2 regions of the Pseudoalteromonas sp. Ps84H-4 genome follow, and region 2 is predicted to be linked to the other one. Evidence: riboswitches for the same ligand, from Rfam matches in the RefSeq annotation. Region 2 holds a riboswitch; the other holds the start of a gene.
The links. Region 2 has a riboswitch for lysine ahead of lysC (lysine-sensitive aspartokinase 3). Riboswitches for the same ligand answer to the same signal wherever they lie in the genome.
Positions count from the first base shown of each region.

Region 1: linked by a shared signal. The riboswitch ahead of dapA (4-hydroxy-tetrahydrodipicolinate synthase) and the one ahead of lysC (lysine-sensitive aspartokinase 3) in region 2 are both predicted to bind lysine.

Region 1 is NZ_JAMXSK010000004.1:121,194-129,586, forward strand. It holds gene NH454_RS06175 (OmpA family protein) at 71-1,129, opposite strand; gene NH454_RS06180 (protein adenylyltransferase SelO family protein) at 1,484-2,896, opposite strand; gene NH454_RS06185 (DNA-3-methyladenine glycosylase I) at 2,905-3,600, opposite strand; lysine riboswitch at 3,783-3,979, shown strand; gene dapA (4-hydroxy-tetrahydrodipicolinate synthase) at 4,117-5,001, shown strand; gene NH454_RS06195 (2,3,4,5-tetrahydropyridine-2,6-dicarboxylate N-succinyltransferase) at 5,016-5,756, shown strand; gene NH454_RS06200 (PLP-dependent decarboxylase) at 5,756-6,961, shown strand; gene NH454_RS06205 (succinylglutamate desuccinylase/aspartoacylase family protein) at 6,967-8,085, shown strand; gene NH454_RS06210 (phospholipase A) at 8,272-8,393, shown strand, end outside.
Region 2 is NZ_JAMXSK010000006.1:10,997-19,389, reverse strand. It holds gene sbcB (exodeoxyribonuclease I) at 1-587, shown strand, start outside; gene NH454_RS07495 (NAD(P)-dependent oxidoreductase) at 627-1,526, opposite strand; gene NH454_RS07490 (redoxin domain-containing protein) at 1,641-2,156, shown strand; gene NH454_RS07485 (2-hydroxyacid dehydrogenase) at 2,122-3,105, shown strand; gene NH454_RS07480 (sodium-dependent transporter) at 3,201-4,526, opposite strand; gene NH454_RS07475 (4'-phosphopantetheinyl transferase superfamily protein) at 4,675-5,412, shown strand; gene lysC (lysine-sensitive aspartokinase 3) at 5,389-6,768, opposite strand; lysine riboswitch at 6,850-7,022, opposite strand; gene nhaD (sodium:proton antiporter NhaD) at 7,111-8,361, opposite strand.

The DNA of each region.
Region 1 (8,393 bases), on a different contig from region 2:
TTGGCTCGGCTTTACTATTTTTAACTATTTATAAATATAGGAGTATTTACATATTTATAATAGTTTAGTCTTATTTACGAAGAACTTTTACACGTTCAACGCTTGTAATTTGCGCTTCTACACGACGGTTTTCAGCATGTGCTTCCAGTGTGTAGGCTTTATTTTTCAAACGCTCTTCACCGTATCCAACTGTCGAAATTCTATCTGCAGCGATACCGTCTTTGATAAGTTCATCAGCAACATCTTGTGCGCGCTTTTCTGAAAGCTTCATATTATAGTCAGCATCACCCACTGCAGAGGCGTGGCCTTCTAATACAACTGATGTGTCTTGGTTTTCTTTCATAAACGCAGCCACATCTGCAATATCGCTGAAGTATTTGTTTGGTACTTCTGCTACATCATGCGGGAAAGTAACTAACAAGGTGATAGTTGCTTCTTTTTCTTCGTATAATGTACAGCCTGTGCTATCTACTGCATCAGTCATTGGTGTGTTAGCACACTGATCATCAGCATCCATAACACCATCATTATCGCTATCAGTTGGAGCGCTAACAACCGGCGCAGGCTCTACTGGCTCAGATGAGCTTTGGTTACCGAAAATATAGCTGAAACCTAATTTAGCGCCAACATCAGTGTAACCACGATCAAGACCTTGATATAAAGACGTTTCAGCGTTAAATGCGAAATTGTCTGTAAAGTAGTGCTGATAACCGGCACCAACGTTAGCAAACGTTAAGTTTTCATCTAGAGCACTTAAGTTCTTAAGACCAAAAATACCATAGAATGGGCCGCCACCTAAGTGATATAAAGCATCAATACCGTAACGCTCGCCGCTTTCAGAGCCACTTGTTGAAGTACCATTAGCTAAATCTGCAGTCCAATCAAAGTCCATGTCTGCATATTCTAGACGCGCGCTCCAGTAATCACTGAAACGATAGCCTAACTCTAAGCCCCAACCAGTTGAGTCATCAACATTCAATCCACCTGGCGGATAATCACGAACATTTTCCCAAGAATTGTCGTAATAGTCGCCAAATGCGCCAATATAAAAACCTTCTTTTTCAGCAGCGAGGGCTGTAGAACTCGTTGCAGCCAGTGCTAACGCAATAGTAAGTGATTTTAGTTTCATTATTTCCTTCCCATTTTCACAATAAAGCTGTTTTCAGCTAATGTTTGTTGAGTATTTAAAAACTGTTGAGTAGCTCAAAAAATCAATCTTACGATAGTTCATAAGCCACAATTTTACTTATTTATTAATTATCAATGCTTAACACTTGATGCTTAATACTTAATAAAGCTGAATCCAATATAACAAAAGAATTATTTAAATTACGTCTAACATGATTCTAAAGTCGTATTAGATCATCATCTAAAGCAATAAGTTAACTCCATTCTATGATAGCACTTGCGTTTATTCTGCTCAATCAGCAAGCATTTAAAAAAACTAAATAAACACTTTTTATTTCAAGCAAGTACAAATGCATTAGGTACCACAAAATGTTTGATAATTAGCATCGCCATTTTCAGGTGGCTCATACCAAGATTCGAATTGCTGATCGTAAACGTAGGGCTTTGATAAAACTGATAAAAAGCCATTCAGCATTGAACTACATCCTGTTTTTTCATATTCCGCCAAGATCATTTCAATATTATGGTTGCGTGGAATGACTGCAGGATTAACAGCACGCATGATGTCATAACTTTCAGCTGATGTTCTGACTCGCCACTTTGCAGCCCACCCCTTAATACTATCCGGTAATGCAAAATCCGCAAGTAATGACTCCGTAAGAGCATTGAAAGTATTAGTATAATCAAGGTTATTTTGCTGCATCAGAGTGAGTAACTCAGTCACTAAAGCTTGGTTATCGTCGTGTTCATCTAGAAGTCCTAACTTCCGTCGCCACATTGTAGTAAATGCATGATTAAACTTTTCAGCAAAACTATTTACTGCACTGGATAATAACGACAAAGCTTGCTGTTCATTTTTAAATAATGGCAGCAAGCTCTCAGCTAATCGCGCGCAATTCCAATTCGCAATGTTTGGTTGGTTACCGAATGCATAGCGCCCTTGATGGTCTATGGAACTAAACACAGTATCAAAGTCAAACTGGTTCATCATAGCGCATGGGCCGTAATCAATGGTTTCACCACTCACTAATGTATTGTCTGTATTCATTACACCATGGATGAATCCCACTCGCATCCAACTGATGATAAGCTCAATTTGCTTATCTATGACTGCGGTTAAAAAGTCTACATAACGTTGCTCTGCACGCGTATCTATCTCTGGGAAATGACAACTGAGTGCGTAATCAACTAACTTTTCTAAGCCTTCAATATCGCCCTGGGTTGCTAAATACTGAAATGAACCAACGCGAATATGACTTTTTGCTACGCGAGTTACGACAGCGCCTGGCCGAGGTGGTTGTCGATACACCGTTTCGCCGGTAGTAACAACAGCTAAGCAGCGAGTTGTCGCGACACCTAATGCAGCCATCGCTTCGCTCATTATAAACTCACGAACCGCCGGCCCAATCGCACAACGTCCATCACCACCACGTGAAAACACTGTAGCACCCGCCCCTTTAAGCTGTATGTCCCACAGTACTCCTTCAACGTCTTTAACTGCTCCAAGCAAATGCGCTCTGCCATCCCCCAGATGTGGTGAAAAATGACCAAATTGATGCCCTGAGTAACCTAAAGCAATAGGCTTTACGCTGTCATCAGTTATTGAGCCACTTAACTGTCCTGCTAGGTATTCTGGATCATGACTAATACCAAGCGACTGAGCTAATTTATCATTGAATAACAATAATGCGGGATCAGCGGCGCGAGTAGGCATATCTTCAATAGCCAATAGTTCGCTGATATCGGTATACCTAGTTTGCAGTTTCATAAAAAATCCTATCGCGCAGCTATGCCAACGCGGTTATCGCCTACCCCATAGGCAACTAATTGACTTAGCGCTTGCAGGCTAAAGCCACTTTGTTGTTGTAGCTCGTTGAAAAAGTCTTGTGCAGCTTGTAATGACTTTTTAGTTTGTAAGCCACCGTCAATTAATTCATGAGCACGTAAATAATTTTCTACGTCTCGAGACAGTAAAAAAGTATCCTTACCCATAGCACGCAATGCATAAGGCCCTGTGTTCCCACCTAGTCGCGCACCATGCTTTTTTAAGTAAGCCCACAAACCGATAATATTATTTACTGGCCAATCAGCTACAAATTGGCTGAAACTACCATGTTTTTCAGCTACTTCATGGATCATGTAGGCATTTTCAGGGATCGTTTGTACTTTTTTAAAGTTACGAATAATACGTTCATCACTGGCTTTTTGCTCGAGCATATCAGGTGGCATCATTAATAGTTTCTCAACACTGAAGTCCCAAAATACCTCTCGAAATCCTGACCACTTACTATTGATAACAGACCAGTAAAAACCACTTTGGAACACTTTACGCGTTAACTCTTCCAACCATAAGTCGTCATGCATTTTGGCAATGTCAGCGCTATCAAGCGGGTCAGAAAGCAGTGCAAGCAGCATTTCTTCACTGCCCTTACGGGTGACAGCTCGCTGATAGATATCGTTAAACTTTTCCATTCTTCTTCCAATTCGTCTGGGTAATACTAGTGTACTAAAAACACGCTTATACGTAACCATGTTGCAAAATCGGTCACTAAAAAAACGAATACTCCGCCTTGACACCTAGATGGCTAAAATGCTTTAATCGCCGCTGATACCCTATTTAACTATGTTGGCTTTAAGCTATAAAGCGAGCATAAAGGGCTGGAAGAGGTGCGTTATTCAGGTAGCGTATAGGAGGAGCACAGACTCTGTTGATCATACGTGAGGGGAATTAACGCCGAGAAGTAACACCGTTTGTGAGGTGCTTATTTCGGGCGACTGGGCTGAATCCCAGCGACTGTCACCAACAATAGCAAAAGGCTATTGATTAGTTTGGTGGAGAGCTTCTGGTCTTAGTATAATAAGGCCGTTGCGTCTTTATTATTTTAAGCCCATTCGCTCTTCGAATTATACCTTGTTCGAATGACGACATGCGGCTCCATTCAATTGCTCCCGCATAAACTCTTCGAATACCTTATAAGTTCGTGAGAGATGATCAACAATTTTGATTTAAACGACTATCCATTATGGACAGCGCTTGTCACGCCATTTTCTGAATCTGGCGAGGTCGATTACACGGCCCTAGGGCAACTGGTCGCTGAGCAGCAAGATGCTAATAACGGTATTTTATTGCTTGGCAGCACCGGCGAAGGACTGGCGCTTTCACTTAAAGAGCAACAAGCCATTGTTGAGCATGTTTGCCAATTAGCACCGACTGTACCACTTATGGTCGCTGTGGGCGGCATGAACCTTAAGCAGCAAATTGCTTGGGTTGAATACTGCAACCAACTACCTATTCATGGCTACCTATTGGGCTCTCCTCTGTATGCAAAACCTGGGGTTGTTGGCCAAACACATTGGTTTGAAAGCCTACTTAACGCAAGTCATCACCCTTGTATGTTGTATAACGTACCAGGACGCAGTGCAGTTGAGATTTCACCGCAGGTGATCAAAAACCTTGCTGAGCACAAAAACCTTTGGGCTTTAAAAGAAGCCAGTGGTGACATTAGCAAATTTGAAGGCTTTAGAACGGCGTCACCAACACTGGCTATCTTCAGTGGTGATGATGCACTTATGCCGTATTTTGCTCAAGCGGGTGCAAAAGGTTTAGTTTCGGTTGCCGCAAATGCTTGGCCGAGTCAAACCCATGAGTTTGTTAAACGCAGTTTAAGTGGTCAATATCCAAATCTATTCACCGATTGGTCGCAAGCGATTCAAAGCTTATTTGCTGTCGCAAATCCAATCCCCGTAAAAGTACTGATGCACCTGCAAGGTAAAATAAATACCCCGCATTTACGTCCGCCGCTTACGCATTTAGAGCTAGAGCAAACAGACAGCATCACCCACGCAAACAACACAATTTTATCTTGGAACTAAAAACAGGTTTTATCATGAGCTGGTTAGAATTATTAAACAACTTAGAATCGGGCGCAGTGCGCGCAGCTACACAAGACGAAAACGGCAACTGGCATGCCAATGTTGAAGTTAAACAAGGCATTTTAGAAGCCTTTAAAAATGGCACAAATACCGAGTTCCCAGGTGGTTTTGTGGATAAGCACAACCTAGCACCACAGGGCTTTGCTGCAAATGCCGGCGTGCGTATGGTACCAGGTGGTAGCAGTGTTCGTCGTGGCGCACACGTTGCTAAAGGCACGATTATCATGCCACCAGCGTATGTAAATATTGGCGCATTCATCGACGAAGGCACGATGGTCGACAGTCACGCATTAGTGGGTTCATGCGCACAAGTAGGTAAAAATGTTCACCTAAGTGCAGCAGTACAGCTAGGTGGCGTGCTTGAGCCAATTGGTGCCAGCCCTGTGGTTATTGAAGATGACGCTTTCATCGGTGCAGGCTGCGTTATTGTTGAAGGCGTGGTTGTGAAAAAAGGTGCTGTACTTGCGCCGGGTGTGCGCTTATCTGCAACCATCCCTGTCTACGATTGTGTTAATGAGCGCCAGCTAGACAAAGGTGAAGCAATTCCAGAAAACGCGATTGTAATCCCAGGTTCTCGCCCTGCTTCAAATGCATGGGCTCGCGAGCAAGGTTTAAGCATGTCTTGTGCATTGATCGTGAAATACCGTGACGAACAAAGCGATGCATCATTATTGTTAGAAGAGGTTTTACGTTAATGAGCTTTTTGAGCACGCCCATCAAGCAAGCGGTTGAACAAGTTTCAACACATCTTGATACGCCATTTTTTATCTATGATTTAGATAAATTAACTGCACATTTAAATCAACTAACTGCGCAAACCGATGTGAAACTTTGGTATGCCGTTAAGGCCAACCCGCTGTCTCGCATTATTCAATGTTTAGACAGCGCAGGGTTTAATTTTGATGTTGCGAGTAAAGGTGAACTTGAGCAAGTACTTGCCCAAGGCATCGATAGCGAGCGCGTGCTCAACACAGGGCCAGCAAAGAGCCCTGCACAAATTTCACATTTTATTGCTCGCGGCGTACGTACCTTCGTGGCCGAGAGCATAAACCAAGTTCGCTGGTTAAATGAGCAAGCAACAAAAGCAAATTGTCAGCTGCAAGTTCTGTTGCGTGTACAACTTCGTTGGCCAGACAGCGAAAAGAACCCACTTGGCGGCGATAGCCTTACTCCTTTTGGTTTGGGCTGTGATGAGTGGCAAGCGCTCACAGTCAGTGATTACACTGCTCTTAACTTTGATGGCCTGCATATTTTCCAATGGGGCAATATGCTGAGCACTGACAAACTCGCCGAGCTATGGCGTGCGATGATTGCGCCATTACAACAACTAGCAAGTGCATTAAATATTAACCTTAATATTCTCGATTTAGGGGGTGGCTTAGGCATTCCTTATACTCAAGATGCTAACCGACTCGATTGGTCTGCACTTATCGAGACTCTGGCGAGTATTAAAGCAGATGCCGGTGTCAAAGAGCTTTGGATGGAACTTGGCCGCTATGCGGTAGGCGAATGCGGCCATTACGCCACACCGGTTGTTGAACGCAAAGAAAATTACAATCAACAGCAGGTGATTTTATCAGGCGGTATTAACCATTTACTTCGCCCTGCAGTGACAAGCCAAGATTTTCCTGCGGTGTTACTGCGTGAGTCAACGGCTGAGCCAAGTGCAATGACTTTATACGGCCCGCTTTGCACCGCGCTTGATTGCTTAGGTGAGCACCAACTAGCTAGTGATTTAAGTGAGCAAGACTGGTTGGTATTCAGCCAATGTGGCGCGTATGGCTTTACCGAAAGTATGCCGTACTTTTTATGCCACGAATTAGCGGCTGAATACATCCTTGAACAAGGAAATATTGAGTGCATTCGTAGCGCTGAAGATGCCAGCTATTATTTAAGGTAATCACCATGAGTAAAGAATTAATCAGCCAAGAGAATATTGTGGTTGGCGAGATTGCCAACGGCCTACCACTGACAATTCCTGTGTATCGTTTAAAAGGCGATGGCACAGGGCCAAACGTGTATATACAAGCTAATATGCACGGTGCAGAAGTACAAGGTAACGCTGTAATTTATCAATTGCTTGAGCAGCTAAAATCACTCAAGCTGCGTGGCGATATTACCCTAGTGCCTTATGCCAACCCAATTGGTTGTAATCAAAAGTCAGGTGAGTTTACTCTAGGTCGCTTCGATCCAATCACTGGCACCAACTGGAACCGCATGTACCGCTTTAATAAAGCATTACCATCACAAATTGCTGAACAGCATAAAGACAGTGATGATGCGACCCTTAAAGCCGCCTTCAAAGAAGCACTCGTTGCTGACATCGACAGCCAATTAACGGGCCCAAATTACAGCTTAACAACGGGTAAGCGCATTGCACTTAACTTGCAAAAGCTTGCCCATCAGGCTGATATTGTTTTAGACCTTCACACAGGGCCTATCTCAAGTAAGCACTTATACTGCCCCCAATACGCCAAAGCCAGCGCGAGCTATTTCAACATCGAACATGTGTTATTGATCCCAAGTGATTTTGATGGCGCAATGGATGAAGCGAGTTTCTGCCCGTGGTGGTCGTTATCTGAAGAGCTTGCCAAACAAGGCCGTGAATTTGCAGTTCAAGTCGAAGCATTTACCGTTGAACTTGGTAGCCAAGAAAAAATCGATTTAAGTGCAGCCCTTGAAGACGCCAATAGCATTTTAAGTTACCTCAATCAAAAAGAGGTATTAGTTGATGCTGCGTATCATCCAAAAGCGATGACACGTTATGCCTGCATGCTTGAAGATTATGTAGCTTACTACGCACCTATGGGTGGCATGGTCGAGTATCTTGCCCCACTGGGTGGCCATATTAAAGCTGGTGAGCCTATCGCCCGCATTTTAAGAATGGAGCGCTACCTTTCTGAGCAGCCGCTACAAACATTAAGTTTTGATAAAGACGCCATTGCTATTTTGCATTTTGCTTCAGCAAGCGTGAATCAAGGTACCGAACTTTATAAGTTTTTTACCAACGTATTTGAGCTATAAGCTCATCCCTTCTCATTGCGTGAGAGTCAACGGCTTATGCCCTTAGGCCGTTACAGCAGGGCTCCAAGCTTAGCTTGGGGCTCTCTATTTACCTAAAATTTCAACAATTCAGTACAAGTTCACGGTTACTTATGTAAAAATCGTTATAATTATACCTACTTACAAGTCTACTGAAAGGGAACTGCAATGGGATGGCGCATTTGGCTGGCAGCAGCTGGCTTATTTTCTGTACCTGTATTTGCTCAAACTGAACAACCACAAACTAACGAACAAGATGACGCGTTAGAACTCGTAAAGCAGTGTATTTT
Region 2 (8,393 bases):
ACAGCGATCTTGGCGAAGACGAAGCACCAGTAGGCCTTAAACTAGTGCATTTAAATAAGTGCCCTATTCTTGCGCCAGCAAAAACCTTGTTACCAGAGAACGCGGCGCGATTAGGTATTGACCGCGAAAAGTGCTTACAAAATCTCACTATTTTAAAAGCCAACACAGAACTTCGCTATAAAGTAACCGAAGTATTTAACGAACAGCGTGATTACGGCGAAACTAACAACCCTGACTATCAACTTTATGATGGTTTTACCAGTCATGCTGATAAAGCTAAATTTGCCATAATACGAGATGCAAGCCCTGAGCAATTAGCCTCAATGCAGCTTGATTTTGATGATAAAAAGTTTGCTACTTTGTTATTCAGATACCGAGCTCGAAACTGGCCACACACACTTAGCCAAGACGAGCTAGCAAAATGGCGCCAGTATTGCCAAAACAAGCTAATGCATGGCGAAGATAACCCTTCAATCAGTGGCCAAGATTTCATGATCACCCTTGAGAATCTGGCTCATGAAAATGATGATAACGAAAAAAATCTGCATATTTTAAAAGCGTTATACAATTATGCACAAAGCATGTAATAAAAAACGCGACAATAATTGTCGCGTTTTTTATTGATATTACTTTTTATGTAGCGCTTCAATACGCGCTAATAAACTTGAGGTGTCGTAGCGGCCGCCACCTAAAGCTTGTACATCGGCGTAATATTGATCAACTGTTGCCGTCATCGGCAAAGTTGCGCCGTTTGCCTTTGCCTCATCCAAAGCGATGCCTAAATCTTTACGCATCCAATCAACAGCAAAACCAAATTCGTATTCACCAGCCCACATTGTCTTGTAGCGGTTTTCCATCTGCCATGAGCCAGCTGCACCTTTCGAGATGGTTTCAATCACTTTTTCACCATCAAGGCCCGCTTGTTTTGCAAAGTGTAACCCCTCAGCTAAGCCCTGCACCACACCAGCAATACAAATTTGATTTACCATTTTACAAAGTTGACCAGAGCCTACTTCACCTAATAATTGGCTAAAACGGCTAAACGCAGCCATTACAGGTTGAACAACATTAAAATCAGCTTCGTCGCCACCAACCATCACGGTTAATACACCATTTTCTGCCCCAGCTTGACCGCCAGAAACCGGCGCATCTAAAAATGCGATACCTTGTAGTTTCGCTTGAGCACCCACTTCACGTGCCACTTCAGCTGATGTTGTAGTGTGGTCAACTAAATAGCTGCCCTCATGCATGCTTGCCAGTACACCATGTTCACCATGTTCACCATGTTCACCATAAACAACTGAACGTAAATCATCATCATTGCCTACACACATGAAAACGATATCAGCCCCTTTTGCTGCTTCACTTGGCGTTTCAGCGTATTCACCTTGATACTCTGAAACCCACTTTTGCGCTTTAGCCGTTGTGCGATTATAAACTGTCACGGTGTGACCTGCGTTGGCAAGGTGACCCGCCATTGGGTAACCCATTACACCTAATCCGATGAAGGCGACTTTCATTGACATAAAACTGACCTATTTGAGTGATAAATTAGTAACAATTTCATTATCTCAACCGAATAACTAAAAAGCGAATGAAAAAAAGTTCATTTAAACCGTTTAAAAACACACAGGTAAAACATGGATAGTATATATCGTTTCAATGCCCAGCTTGCATCTGGTGAAAACTTCAGCCTTGAATCGCTACAAGGAAAAACAGCGCTTATTGTCAATATTGCCAGCAAATGTAATTTTTCAGTGCAAATGGCAAGCCTTGAAAAGCTTTATCAAGACTATAAACAGCAAGGATTTACCGTACTCGGTTTTGCCTGTAATCAATTTGGCCACAATGAACCGCTTGATGGCAATGAGCTACAAGCCTTTTATCAGCAACACTTTGATGTTAGCTTTCCCATTTTTAACAAAGTGTTAGTGAACGGCCCAGAGGCCCATCCTTTATTTAATTATTTAAAATGTCATACCCGTGGAATAGCACAAAACCGCGCAATTAAATGGAATTTCACCAAATTTCTTATAAACTCAGAGGGTCAACTCGTTGCGCGATATGCCCCGCGCACCAAACCCGAAACCCTCAAAATGGTGATAGAGAGTAATTTAAATGATGAAACTGGCCTTATTCAGTGCGCAAAAGTATGAGCAACCGTTTTTTGAAAGGAATCTAACTGAATACGCTGAGTCTGTTTCGCTCAGTTATTTTGAGCAATCCTTAAACAGCAATACCACCCCCCTTTGCCAAGGCTTTGATGCTGTGTGCGTGTTTGTTAACGATACAGTCGACAAACACGTCATTGCCGATATGGCTGCCCTAGGCATAAAGGCAATCTTATTACGCTGTGCAGGCTTTAATAATGTTGATCTTGATGCTGCCAAAGAGCATAACATCAAGGTTTGCCGTGTGCCCGCTTATAGTCCAGAAGCCGTGGCAGAGCATTGTATTGCCCTTATGCTAACGCTCAATCGAAAAACCCATAAAGCCTTTAACCGAGTACGTGAAGGTAACTTTGATTTAAACGGCTTGCTAGGCTTTAACTTATTCAAAAAAACCATCGGGATTATAGGCTGTGGCAAAATCGGCCTAGCACTGGTAAATATCTTAAATGGCTTTGGGGCGAAAGTACTCGTTTGTGACCCAATGGCTGGTGAAGGCCCTTACACCCTATGTGATTTAGACACATTGCTTACCCAAAGTGATGTCATCTCATTGCACTGCCCGCTCAACGAGCATACCCATCATTTAATTGATGCTAGCGCATTTAAGAAGATGAAAGACGGTGTCATGCTGATTAACACCTCTCGTGGTGCACTTCTCGATACTCAAGCCTGTATTCAAGCGCTTAAGTCTAAAAAGCTCGGACACTTAGGGCTTGATGTGTATGAGCAAGAGTCAGAGTTATTCTTTAAAGATCACCGTGAAGAAATCATGCAAGACGATATTTTTTCACGCCTTATTAGCTTTCCGAATGTGTTAGTCACAGGCCACCAAGGCTTCTTCACCCAAGAAGCACTTAGCGAAATAGCCTGCACTACATTGCAAAGCGCCAATGAAATAAGCCAAGGTTTACCATTAACTAACGAGGTTATTTAATGGTAAACCTTAAATTAAAAAAGGCGTGAGGTTTAAATCCCACGCCTTTTACTTTTGTCTTTTCCCTTGAAACTAGAGACTTGTAACTCAAGTTTCTATTTCAACAACGCCACGTTCACAAATACCGCCGTCATTAATAACGGACAGACAAAGCGAATGTACTGGGCAAACCAATAATGGGGGCCACTCGATACTTGATGCAATTTATTACCACGCTGCCATAACCAGCCAACAGTAATGAAGTAGAACAGTCCCATTAAAGGTAATTGGTACTGTGTAAGCACCATAATCACTAAGCCAAATAACCAGTCAAAGTTTAAGATGATTAGTGATGAAGCGATAAAGACGATTAGCGTCACAAATAAGGTCGCTTTTTTTCGCTCAATACTGTGATTCTCAACTAAAAATGCCACTGGAATTTCAGTCGATGAAATAGTTGATGTCACTGAGGCAATCGACATTAATACAAAGAATAATAAGCCAACGAGTAAACCCACTTGGCCCATAGTGCTAAACAGCTCAGGTAAAATCGCAAATATTAACTGCCCTTCACCAACCAATTTACCGCCGCTAAATACCTCTACACCGTTATGTTGAGCAACAAAAATAGCCGGAATAATCAATAAACCCGCTAAAAAGGCCACACCGGTATCAAGCAGTGCCACAGTGCCAGTTAATCTAGGTAGGTTCGCATCTGGTTTTAAATAAGAGCCATAAACCATCATACATCCTACACCTAACGACAATGAAAAGAACGCTTGCCCCATTGCCGCAATAATTAAGTTTGCATCAAGAATTTGACTAAAATCTGGTACTAAGTAGGCTGCAAAACCATCCATCGCACCATCAAGTGTAGCGATATAAGCAATTAAAGCCACTAATAACACTAGCAATAATGGCATTAAGCGGCGTGACCAAGTTTCGATACCTGATTTAACGCCTTTTAAAATAATACTCGCAGTGAGAATAAGCATCAGCGGTGTAAACACAAAGTTGCGTGCCATGGAGTCGCTGTGTAAAAAGTTACTTAACTCAGTAAAACCAAAGAAGTTTGCGATTGGCTCAAGCGCATAAGCGAGCATCCAGCCTGCGACAATCGAATAAAAGCTTAGCATTACAATCGCACCAAAGAGGCCAATATAGCCAGCTGCGGCCCCCACTTTAGGTGCTGTGTCTTGCCATGCATTTGATAATGCTTTTACCGGATTAGCTTGTGCTTGATGACCTAAATATAGCTCAGTATAAAGAGCCGGAAGCGCTAATAAGAAAATAACAATAAAATAAACAAGTAAGAATGCACCGCCGCCATGGTTTGCCGCTTGTGTTGGAAAGCCCCAAATATTACCTAAACCTACCGCCGCACCAGAAGCTGCTAAAACGAAACCTAATCGACTTTGAAAGCCGTCACGAACTTGTGCCATACATCTACAAATCTGTTATTATTTTTCCTCATTAAACCATAATTACAGTCAACTGCGTAAACTATTTACGTTTGTTCGTGCCTATAAATGTGCATCTGCTGTAAAAATAAACAAAACTAAATACGAGCCTTCGTGTAAGCGTCAAACCATGAGCAGCCACTACTTTTCGAATACTCTTATCATCGAGCAGCAAAGCCAAACAACGGCCAAAAAAATTATGCTGATGGATGCAGCACGTATTGATGTTGCAAGTTTACCCGTTGATAAATTACTCAGTGGGTTTGAATTGAGCGTACTTGAAAAACGCAAAGTTCCTAGCGCCAAGCAAGAGTACTTAGCGACTCGCCTAACGTTAAAGTATTTGTATCAACACGCTTACCCTAATGACGATTTAGCCCTTAATGAAATATCGAGCCAGTTTGATGACAAAGACAGTAAGCTCAAATTATATACAAAACGCAGAGAACCTGTGTGGGCCTGTTTATCACATTCAAATGGTTTAATTGGCGCTGCTCTTAACCCAGAACAGCAGCTATTTGGTTTTGATATTGAACAAAGCAGTAAACCTCGCCCTTTTCTCAAACTCGCAAAGCACTTTTATCATCAAGATGAAGTTGACTTAATTAGCCGTTTTGATGCTCCCGATGAACAAGCACAGTGCTTTTTTAGAATTTGGACATTAAAAGAGGCGCTTGCCAAAGCAAGTGCTCAGCCGATTGCGAAACTACTTGCTCCTAATGTATTCGAAGAATTGAGCAAACATAATTTCAGCGCGAGTAGTAACTCTATTGAAGGGTTTGATATAAGTGTTGTGGCACAAAAAAGCACTGACTGGCAGTGCTCTTTTATTAATTTTAACGACCTACGCCGCGACTTGGCTTTCTAATAGTCGGCTGTGAATAGCCTGCACGACTTCATCTGACTCACTTTGCTCAACTAAGAAGCACAGGTTATGTTTACTTGCACCGTGGCAAATTAAACGAATATTAAAATCACTCAATACCTGCATTAAGTTCATTTCTTGCTGACGTAATTGAATCTCAGAACCAATTAAAGCCACCAGCGTCAAGTTGTTCTCAACCGACACATGACAAAACTCAGAAAGCTTATCTAAACAGGCTTGATCAAGCTCAGGACGTGATGCATTTGGCGCATTATCTAAAGTAATTGCAACACTGATCTCTGAGGTAGTAACCAAATCAACCGAAATATTAAACTCACTTAAAATGGTGAATACACGCGCTAAGAAACCACTCGCAAGAAGCATTTCTGGGCTTTTAACGGTTAATAGAATTTGGTTTTTACGCTGCGTTACTGCACGAATACCCGGTTGCTGAGACTTTTCTTTTTCAATCCATGTACCGCCTAATTGCGGCTCACGGCTTGAACCAACAAACACACTAATATGGCTACGGCTCGCTGGTAAGATAGTTGCAGGATGCAGCACTTTTGCTCCAAACGTGGCCATTTCTGCCGCTTCATCAAAGCTTAAGCGAGCAATTGGGCTTGCTTTGGCGCATAAACGCGGATCAGTACTGAAAATACCCACAACATCGGTCCAAATATGCACGCTTTTTGCGTTAATTGCTTCAGCGAGTAATGCAGCACTGTAATCTGAACCACCACGCCCTAAAGTCGTTGTTTGATTATGTTCATTGCTACCAATAAAGCCTTGAGTTACAACAACTTGCTCATCAAGTAGCAGCACTAAATGCTCTTTAGCAGCCGCAGCGGTTGCTGCAACATTAGGTGTTGCTTTAGCAAATTGGCTATCTGTTTTTAGCACTTTACGTACATCAAAACGCACCGCATCAAGACCTTGACCACGTAATACTTGAGTGAACAAATACGATGATAAACGCTCACCAAAGCTCAGTAGCTCATCTTGCTCAGCTACTGACTTAACCCCTTCTGATGCCAAAGTTTGAAAAGCCTTAAGCGTTTCATTAAAGCCATGTGCTAAATCAGCATCGAGCGACAACTCTGCCAAAATTGCTTCTTGAATGGCGACTACGCCGGTAATGTGCTCATCACGCTCAACCGCGCTCAAATCACGTTTACACAATGCAACTAAATGATTGGTCACGCCAGCACTGGCACTCACAGCAACAATACGTACTTGGTTATCAGCACAAACGATTTCTGCGCAGCGGCTCATAGCATCAAAGTTAGCTACACTGGTACCGCCAAATTTTGCAACAACGTAATCTGATTTTGTATTGGCGGCTAATTGGGTATTCATGTCGTCTCCTTTTGTGGAAAACTATCCACAGTAAATCAAGAAGAACTCGGCAAGGGGGTGCTTTGAAAATAAAGAGTAGTCCATGCCAGAAGCTCTCCACCTAGTTTGGTGACAGTTTTGAGGATTCAGCCCCATAAACCGAAAAATAACCGTGACGTCCGGATAATTTTCTCGGCGAGTACTTCCCTCATTAATGGTCATCGGCGTTCGTCACCTCACATTAACTACCTAAGTATCGCACCTCTTCTGAATGTTAAGTTAACACCTGGTTAAAATAACAAAGCCTGCTGTTAAAAGCAGGCTTCGAAAGTTAACGTTTAGACGTCTAGCTGTCAAGTTGTTTTATGAAATTAAACTGCCCGCTAAGTGCGAACCGTAATAACCAACGGTATAAGCAATTAATAAATAAACCGACATTTTAAGATAGCTCATAAAGGTCAGTGCTTTGACCTTACTCATGGCAATAATACCTGCCGCAGAGCCGATAATAAGCATTGAGCCACCTACCCCTGTTGCGTAAGTAAATGATAGCCATTGCTGTGGACTCATCACAATATCTGCTTTTAAGAGTGCTGCAGTTAAAGGTACGTTATCTACCGCCGCCGATAATAGCCCCATTAAGTAATTGGCATATTCAGGCGCCATCAATTCATAAAGGTGAGTAAATTTAGCAAGCATGCCAACTTCTTTTAATGCGCCAACCAGCAATAACACACCCACGAAGAACAATAAGGTGTCGTACTCAATTTCACGAATATAATCGATGATTTTTTTGTTCACATCTTTTTTGCGCATTAAAAATTGCGCAACCAAAAACATCAGTGATAAACCAAATAAAAAGGTTAATAGCGGTGGCACACTATAAAGTACGCTTAAAGTTAACGTGGCTATGATGGTCGAGAAGAAGATAACCGCAATGGTAATATCGGTTTTTTCAATACGACGAGCTGTTTGCTTTTCAAATACCACATTACCCGACATACCCACCGATAACATTGCCGCTAACAATGCAACACTTGCAAGTGCAGGTACAATTAATAATAACAAGTTAGCAATGGTGACTTTATCGTCTAAGAAAATCATCAGTGTTGTAACATCACCGGTGATCAGCGACACCCCACCCGAGTTAACACTGAATACAATTAAGGTTGCGTATTTTATTAATTTTTTAGGATCTAACTTCAGTGACATCACTACCGCAAGCGAGATTAAAGTTGCCGTTATGTTGTCTGATATCGATGAAAATAAAAACGCAAAACCACCAATCAAAAACATCAGCTTTCGTTCACTGATTTGATTTGGCATAATTTTATGCACAATATTCTGGATAAAGCCTTTAGAGTTTAAATACGCTACAAAGGTCATCGCAGCCATTAAAAATAGCCACAAAGTCGCGATTTCTAATATATTGTGATCCAGTTGATGTTGCATGGTTTCTGGGCTTTGCCCATGAATCGGAGAGATAAATAAGATAATCCAGCATAAAGTGCCAAAAAAAAGCGTCGTTTTGGCCTTGTTTACATGGATAATATCCTCTATAACGATAAGCAAAAATGCCACCGCTATCAGGGTTAGGATAAGTGGGGTTACCATGGTGTTTGAACAACCTTTATAATAATGTAAAA